2 regions of the Neobacillus sp. DZ-9 genome follow, and region 1 is predicted to be linked to the other one. Evidence: predicted binding sites of a transcription regulator. Region 1 holds the regulator's gene; the other holds the start of a gene.
What was found. The regulator LexA, encoded in region 1, represses DNA repair genes until DNA is damaged. The targets are predictions, from matches to a motif close to CGAACATATGTTCG.
Positions count from the first base shown of each region.

Region 2: uvrB (excinuclease ABC subunit UvrB) is a predicted target of LexA. The motif match lies at 2,708-2,721, and genes of this name have one in related genera.

Region 1 covers NZ_JCAIOL010000002.1:694,363-699,048, reverse strand. The annotation lists gene tkt (transketolase) at 1-860, opposite strand, end outside; gene AC59HZ_RS07985 (DUF896 domain-containing protein) at 1,040-1,270, opposite strand; gene AC59HZ_RS07980 (YneB family resolvase-like protein) at 1,352-1,999, opposite strand; gene yneA (cell division suppressor protein YneA) at 2,005-2,328, opposite strand; gene lexA (transcriptional repressor LexA) at 2,488-3,111, shown strand; gene AC59HZ_RS07965 (DUF4257 domain-containing protein) at 3,317-3,604, shown strand; gene glnA (type I glutamate--ammonia ligase) at 3,957-4,686, opposite strand, start outside.
Region 2 covers NZ_JCAIOL010000008.1:260,767-265,452, forward strand. The annotation lists gene uvrA (excinuclease ABC subunit UvrA) at 1-565, opposite strand, end outside; gene uvrB (excinuclease ABC subunit UvrB) at 573-2,552, opposite strand; gene AC59HZ_RS22390 (exo-beta-N-acetylmuramidase NamZ family protein) at 2,809-4,062, opposite strand; gene AC59HZ_RS22395 (glycoside hydrolase family 3 protein) at 4,281-4,686, opposite strand, start outside.

The sequences.
Region 1 (4,686 bases):
AAATCTTCTTCGAATGTCCACTTGTATGCTTCCTTAGTTAATTTTAACTCGTCAGCACCTAGTGGTGATCCGTGAACGCCAGAAGTACCGGCACGGTTTGGAGAACCATAACCGATTACCGTTCTAACTTCGATCATAGTAGGACGATCAAGGTCACTTCTTGCTTCTTCAAGCGCATTTGCGATTTCTTCAAGATTGTTTCCATCTTCTACACGGACATACTGCCAGCCATATGATAAGAAGCGCTCTTTTACGCTTTCCGAGAAGGATTTATCCAAGTCTCCATCAAGTGAAATATCATTTGAATCATAAAGTACAACTAAGCGTCCTAATTTCAAGTGACCTGCAAGGGAAGCAGCTTCAGCAGAAACACCTTCCATTAAATCTCCGTCACCACAGATGCTGTATGTAAAATGGTTCACAAGTTCAAACTTATCTTTATTATAAACGCCTGCTACATGACGTTCTGCCATTGCCATACCGACTGCCATTGCAATACCTTGACCAAGCGGTCCAGTTGTTGCTTCGACACCTTCAGTGTGGCCGTATTCTGGGTGCCCAGGTGTTTTACTTCCCCATTGACGGAATTGCTTTAAATCTTCCATAGATAAGTTGTAACCGGATAAATGAAGCATGCTGTATAACAACGCAGAACCGTGGCCTGCAGATAATACAAAACGATCGCGGTTAAACCATTGTGGATTCTTCGGATTATGGTTCATGAAGCGAGTCCACAATGTATAGGTCATAGGTGCAGCACCCATTGGCATTCCCGGATGACCTGAGTTTGCTTTCTCAATCGCATCTATGGAAAGAGTACGAATCGAAGTAACGGATAAATCATCAATAGTATTAAACATGAATTACATCCTTTCTTCACCACTTGAATACTAGATACATTCTTAATATTATATTGCTACTGAAATTAATTCAACCAATAAACTTAATAAATGAAATTAATTTTCGCTTTGTTTCTCATTTGGACACAACGATGGTTTGTGCATATAAAAAAGGAATACAAAAAATAGTATTCCTTGAATTAATGTAGATTATTTTTCTTTCTTTCTTTAAGTTTTCCTGGTGTGACATCGTTTCCTAATGGATCAACGAACTTTGTATTGGTTAACGTTTCAAGCATGTTGGAACGAAAAGTTGCTAGATACTCACTTCTTAGTTTGGATTGCTCTTTTGCTTCTAATTCCGTTAATCCGGTTGTTTTCGCTTTCCTCGCAAGTTCATTTATTCTTGCCATTTTCTCTTTGGACAGCATTTAAACACCAACTTTCATAAAAAACTGTGTACATAGCAACTGATTTTACTAAAAAAAAGACCTTCTGACAAGGCAAAAGGTCTACTCATCTTGAGATTCCATATATTCCTGGTATCTACGATGAACGGTCGCTTTGGAAATATTATACCCAAATCCTCTTAAAACAGCGGCTATTTCATGAAAGGTTAAATTGTTCTTTCTTAATCTCACAATTTCCTCGACTGGAACTTCGATTTTTTCTCGGCCTGAAGCTTCACCAAGGTTTTTTAAATTTTTTTGGGGGCTATATCCCTGTTCGACAGCCCGTCTCATTCCACGCTTTATTTTTACATTATGGAGCTTTCGCTGGTACTCTTCCACCATACTAACAATTTTCAATACCATAGAATCCGACTCTGAAAGCTGCAATTCACCATTATGAGAAATACAATAAAGTTTAATTCCCTCTTTTAAGATACAGTGCAAAAGTGCAATTTTGGCGTTTCCCCTGCCAAGACGTGTTTCGTCTTGAATTAGAAGGGCTTGTACTTTTTTATCCTTTATCCGTTCCAAAACATGAAGGATACCATCTCTTTCAAAGTCATAGCCGCTTGCCTGTTCTTTAATAATTGAATCAATTTCAAAATGATGCTGTTTTGCAAGTTGTATTAGTTCTTCTTCTTGACGCTGTAACGAGGTTTCCTGCGTTTCCTTATTTGTGCTAACCCGGCAGTATATGATTGCATTCATCCCATTTATTCCTCAATGGCACTTGCAAATTGTGTAGTATCCGGAGCTTCGTTGCTGACTGGGATCATAATTTTATCGCCAGGGAAAATTTGATCACCCACATTTTTATTGTGCTTTTTCACCCAGCTGATAAACTCTTTATTGGATAGAGAGTGCTGGCCTGCATACTGGTCGGATAGCTCCCAGAGTGAATCTCCTTCAGAGACAGTTACTTTTATAAATTTATCCTTTTCATTGGCATTTGACTGAATAGATAAGATTAAGGCAAATGAACAGCTTATAAACATTAGAATTATAGCAAATGAGTATTGGTTCCAAATCTTTTTCATGATTAACACCTCTTAATAGAATATACGTTCGCTTTTGATAGTTTCATTATAATTCGAACGTTTGTTTGTTGTCAACTAGTTATTCGAACTTATGTTTGTATAAAATAAGCGAACATGATATAATTAAGACAACATTAACCAGGCGAGGTGCATTTTATCATGGTAAAGATATCTAAACGGCAGCAGGATATCCTGGATTTCATAAAAGGTGAGGTTAAGAGCAAGGGCTATCCTCCATCCGTACGTGAAATTGGCGAAGCGGTTGGACTTGCATCCAGTTCCACTGTACATGGCCATTTAGCTAGATTAGAAAGTAAAGGTCTTATTAGACGAGATCCAACAAAACCAAGAGCAATCGAAATTTTGGAAGTAGATGAACTTGCTCATATCCCAAGAAACAATGTAGTCAATGTTCCAATCGTTGGTAAGGTAACAGCGGGATTACCTATTACTGCCATTGAAAACGTAGAAGAATATTTTCCACTTCCGGAAAGGCTTGCACCTGCTGATGAACACGTATTTATGCTAGAAATCATGGGTGAAAGTATGATAGAGGCTGGAATTCTTGATGGAGACTATGTAATCGTTAAACAGCAGCAAACAGCGAATAATGGGGATATTGTTGTCGCGATGACAGAAGATGATGAAGCAACGTGTAAGAGATTTTTTAAAGAAAAAGATTTCATCCGGTTGCAGCCGGAAAATTCAACCATGGATCCTATTATTTTACGAAATGTTTCTATTCTTGGAAAAGTTATCGGAGTATATAGACATATTCATTAATAAAGAGTCGGCTTTCAATTGCCGACTCTTGTTTTATCAATACTAATATTGGGAAAATTTTTGATAAATAATTTTAATGATGCTTGTATTTGGAAAATTCAGTATTTTTTCCTATGCTCAAGAGTTTCCAAGTTTAGTATAATGGTAATACACCAAGATTTACCTTAGGTCCAAAAAATTCAGGCTTAAGGAGAGTGAGAAAGAAGTGTTCATTGACATTATTTTCTCGTTAGTGATTGGTGGGTCGGTTGGGATTATTGGACATGTTCGTAAGCATGGTAAAATTATTATGCCTCGGAAAACAAAAAAGTTCCTTTATCTCGGTTTTCTAGAAGAAATGCTTCTAGGTGCGGTTGCAGCCCTTCTTCTTGTTTTGTATACAGCTCCAAATTCCTATGTTGAGAATATTATTTTTTCGCTAGTTGCCGGGATTGCTGGTGATGCTGCACTCTCGGGTTTTAAATTGATCAAACAGAACAGTGATGAGAAATAAAATTTATTACAAACCAGCATCTGGATTATAGGATGCTGTTTTTTTGTGATCTTGTTTTTTTAGTTTGGATGGTTGATTGACCAAAATGCAGGAAAAAGTGCATCGAGGGTCAATGAAATAGTGTTTCATTGACCGACTTGCATGAAAATGTGTCTCTTCGGTAAATGAAAGAGCCTTTCATTGCCCAAAGTGAATGAAATAGATCTTCCAGGGTAAATGAAGTGACAGTTCATTTACCTAAATCCAAGAATCTGTGTTTCCACAGTAAATGAAACTCGCTTCCCGAATGAAGTTATCTTTTTCAACAAATAAAAAAGTCTTGACGCTATAAAAGCGACAAGACTTTCCAATCTTAATACATTGACATATACTGATCGCGTTCCCATTGGTGAACGACGGTACGGAACATATCCCATTCGATCTCTTTTGCTTCTACAAAGTGTTCTAAGATGTGCTCGCCAAGACCAGCTATGATTACTTCGTCTGATTTTAATAGGTCTAAAGCTTGAGCTAGAGTTGCAGGCAGATCGATAATGCCTTCTTCTATTCTTTCTTCCTTGCTCATTACATAAATGTTACGGTCAACTGGTGCAGGAGGAGTTAACTTATTCTTAATTCCATCTAGGCCAGCTTTTAGCAGAACAGCCATCGCAAGGTAAGGGTTTGCAGCTGGGTCAACGCTTCGTACTTCAACACGTGTGCTTAGTCCACGTGATGCTGGAATACGAATTAATGGTGAACGGTTTTGTGCAGACCAAGCAACATAACATGGTGCTTCATAGCCAGGAACAAGACGCTTATAAGAGTTTACAGTTGGATTTGTAACTGCCGTAAATCCAGGTGCATGTTTTAAGATACCAGCAATGAACTGACGTGCAGTATCGCTCATTTGAAGGTCGCCAGTTGGCTCGAAGAAGGCATTTTCCCCATTTTTAAATAAGGAAAGGTTCATATGCATTCCAGAACCATTTACTCCGAATAAAGGTTTTGGCATGAAAGTAGCGTGTAAACCGTGTTTACGGGCAATTGTTTTTACAACCAGCTTAAATGTTTGGATTTGGTCACAGGCTGTTAAAGCATCG
Region 2 (4,686 bases), on a different contig from region 1:
CAAGATCCATCATTTCTCCATCCACACGAACACGGACAAAGCCTTGCTTTTTAATATCTTCGAATACCTTTACATGTGTACCTTTTCTCCCAGAAACAACGGGAGCAAGAATCTGCATCTTGGTGCGCTCTGGATATTCAAGAATCCGGTCAACCATTTGCTCAATCGTTTGCGAAGAGATTTCAATATTATGATTGGGGCATGTTGGATGCCCGACCCGAGCAAATAATAATCGTAAATAATCATAAATCTCTGTTACGGTTCCTACCGTTGAGCGGGGGTTTCGGCTTGTTGTTTTTTGATCAATCGAAATCGCTGGGGAAAGCCCCTCAATTGCATCGACGTCTGGCTTATCCATTTGGCCCAGGAACTGGCGGGCATAGGCCGATAAAGATTCCACATAGCGGCGCTGCCCTTCTGCATAAATCGTATCAAACGCGAGCGAGGACTTACCAGAACCAGAAAGCCCCGTCAACACCACAAGTTTATCTCTTGGAATCGTAACATCAATATTTTTTAAATTGTGGGCTCTGGCGCCTTTCACAATCAATTTTTCCATTGCCATGTTAAAGTTATCCTTCCGCTTTTAGTTCTAATAATAGGTCACGAAGCTCGGCAGCACGTTCGAAGTTGAGTGCCTTTGCCTCTTCCTTCATTTCTTTTTCCATTGTCACAATCAACTTTTCTCTTTCCTTCTTGTTCATCTTGCTGAAGGATGCTGCTGGTGTGTATTCTTCCTGTTCTTCTGCAGCATGGGTGGCACGAATGACATCCCGAATCGCTTTTTGGATTGTCTGTGGTGTAATGCCATATTTCAAATTATATTCTTCTTGAATCGCTCGGCGCCGTTTCGTTTCACTAATCGCTAATTCCATCGAATTCGTCATCCGATCCGCATACATGATAACGTGTCCGCTGGCATTACGGGCAGCACGGCCGATGGTTTGGATTAACGACCGTTCAGAACGGAGGAATCCTTCTTTATCAGCATCAAGAATGGTGACAAGCGACACCTCTGGAATATCAAGACCTTCCCTGAGGAGGTTAATTCCGACGAGGACATCGTATTTTCCAAGACGAAGTTGGCGGATAATCTCAATCCGCTCAAGCGTTTTGACTTCGGAATGCAGGTATTGAACCTTTATCCCGATTTCCTTCAAATAGTCTGTTAAATCCTCGGACATTTTTTTCGTTAAGGTCGTCACGAGGACACGTTCATTCTTCTTAACACGATCCTGAATTTCCCCAATCAAGTCATCAATTTGACCTTCGATTGGCCTTACGTCAATGGTTGGGTCAAGCAGCCCTGTTGGACGGATGATTTGTTCGATCATTTCCGGTGTATGCTCAAGCTCGTACGGGCCAGGAGTTGCTGAAACAAAGATGGCATTATGAACATGCTTTTCAAATTCATCAAAGGTTAAGGGCCTGTTATCAAGCGCTGATGGCAAGCGGAATCCGTGGTCGACAAGCACTTGTTTCCGAGCTTTGTCACCATTAAACATGCCGCGAACCTGTGGCAGGGTCACGTGCGACTCATCGATGACTATCAAAAAATCGTCTGGAAAATAATCGAGCAGGGTATACGGTGTAGATCCTGCCGGCCTGAGTGTCAAATGGCGCGAGTAATTTTCAATTCCGGAACAAAAGCCCATTTCCCGCATCATTTCGAGGTCATAACGTGTGCGCTGTTCAATCCGCTGGGCCTCCAGTAATTTATTGTCTTCGCGCAATTCTTCCAGACGGACTTCGAGCTCTTTTTCAATATTCTCTATGGCTACTCGCATCTTTTCTTCTCTTGTGACGAAGTGGGAAGCTGGGAAAATGGCGACATGTTCACGTTCGCCAATAATTTCACCTGTCAGGGCATCCACTTCACGGATCCGGTCGATTTCATCGCCGAAAAATTCGACGCGCATGCAATGCTCATCACGGGATACTGGAAAAATTTCGACGACATCGCCGCGGACACGGAAGGTCCCCCGCTTGAAATCGATATCGTTCCGCTCATATTGGATATCGACTAACCGATGAAGCAGCTGATTGCGCTCGATTTCCATGCCGGTTCTTAATGAAAGTACCATCTCCCGGTACTCTTCCGGAGAACCGAGACCATAAATACAGGAAACACTGGCAATTATGATGACATCTTTTCGTTCGAATAGTGAAGATGTCGCCGAGTGTCTTAGCTTATCAATTTCGTCGTTGATGCTGGCATCTTTTTCAATGAAGGTATCTGTCTGTGGAACGTAGGCTTCCGGCTGATAGTAATCATAGTAACTGACAAAATATTCAACCGCATTGTTCGGGAAAAAATCCTTGAACTCACTATAAAGTTGACCGGCTAACGTTTTATTATGGGCAATCACCAAGGTCGGTTTGTTTATTTCTTTTATCACATTTGAAACCGTAAAGGTCTTCCCGGTACCTGTCGCTCCCAGCAGCGTTTGATGTCGTTTGTTGTTTTTAATGCCTTCGACTAATTGCCTGATCGCTTCGGGCTGATCCCCCTGAGGGGAGTACTTCGAAACCAATTCAAATTGATCCTTCACAAATGATCCCTCCCTTTTTTAATAATCTGAGTCTATTATCGTTATCACTTTCAGCATGAATCACGTTACCAAATCGGGATGGTACTGGAAAGTGTATCCTCTAAATTTCATATTAACATTCTACCACAATCCCACAAAAACAAACCAACAATATGCGAACTAATATTCGTTTTTTTATTCAAATCTCTTGTTTAAGAAGGTCCCACCGCACCCATGTAAAAAAGCCAATCCAAAAGGGTTGGCTTTCTCCACTTATTTAATAAAGCAAATATTTCTCACGTACCTCCATAAATTTTTCCAAGGCTGGCTGCCATTCTGCTTTCATTTCTTCTATTGATTTGCCTTCTTCGATGCCCGCTCGGATGGAGCCATTTCCAGTAAGGTTATCGAAGAAGGAGATTCCGTTGCTTCCTGGTGTTCTAAACTGAAAGTCGTTTGGATACATATCGTGGATGGTTTTGACAATATATAATCCTGTTTCAAACGGCTTATAGGAATTGCGGTCTGTCACGTGAATCTGAATTCCATTACTTAATTTATTGACAAACTTCGACGTTGAAGGCGTAAAGGAAGCTGCACGGAACGTGACCCCTGGCAAATGATAAGAATTTAGCTTTGCTGACAGGTCATCGCTATTAATAAATGGTGCGCCAATTAATTCAAATGGCCGTGTCGTACCGCGGCCCTCGGAAATATTTGTTCCTTCAATCAGGCAGGCACCCGGATAAACTAATGCCGTATCTAAAGTTGGCATATTAGGTGATGGCATCACGAAATCTAATGGTGTTTCATCATAGTACATGTTCCGTTTCCAGCCATCCATTTTCACAACCGTTAAATCGGCGCCGATCCCGAATTCCTTGTTAAATAACTGTGCCAACTCCCCTACCGTCATCCCATGTCGGACTGGAATGGCGTATTCCCCTACAAAAGAGGAGTATTTATCTTCAAGAACCGGCCCTTCTACTTTTGTCCCGCTGAGTGGATTCGGACGGTCTAAAACGATGATAGGGATATTGTTCTCCTTAGCCGCTTCCATTGCTAAGGCCATTGTGTAAATATAGGTGTAATAACGCGTCCCAACATCCTGGATATCAAATAATAATACATCGACATTGCTCAGCATTTCTGGTGTGGGCTTTTTCGTATTTCCATACAAGCTGTAAACCGGAACCCCCGTTTTTTCATCAATATAGGACTCAACATACTGTCCCGCCTGTGCGCTGCCCCGGACACCATGCTCCGGTCCATATAAAGCAGTCAGTTTGACATTCGGGTTGTTGTAAAGCAAATCTACGATACTATTAAGCTTTTGATCGACCCCGGTTGGATTGGTAATCAATCCTACCCGTTTACCTTTTATTAAATCGATTTTATCCTGTAATAGCACTTCCACACCCAAACGAAACTTTTCATTTTTCTTCTCTTTATCGTTTTTAGCAATGGCGGCCGTCACCGTCGAAAGGACCAGTATCAGAACAAGAATACTGGTAAGCCATTTTTTCTTCATCCAAACCCCTCCCTTTCATTTTTTGAAAATTTGCCTCTGTAAAACTTGGCTGTTGATTTGCGCTCCAGGCGCTTCGCTTTCCGCGGGCGTGCCGGGGAGCCTCCTCGGCGCTTTGGCGCCTGCGGGGTCTCCCCTGCCCCGTACTCCCGCAGGAGTCTTCGCGCCTTCCGCTACAATCAACAGTGTAAAAAATCAACAATGGCCTTTAACACTAAAAATTAATACCCTAACCCATGGTCAAATCCGTATAATACACGTCCATCGTGGTTGTAAATGGTGACTGGAAGTTTCCCTGTCGGCGCATTTTCCCCGAAAATAGTGTCTGCTGCTGCTTCAAAACTGGCTGGTCTGAATCCATATTGAACAAGTGAAGCATCCACATTTGGATAGGACATGACGTCATATGGATTTCGGATTCCTAGAGCGATTACCGGTGCATCAGTTTCATTGATCAGCTGGTTGGTCATTAGCATTTGACCTGCACCTGGTGCCCTGCCACTAACGGAGGATGTATAGGTTCCAACAATAATATATTTTGCATCTTTTATTTGATTAAGCTGGTCGGCGGTTAGTGTTGTAGAAGTATTGATATACGTAACATTTTCATGATGCTTTTTCACCTCG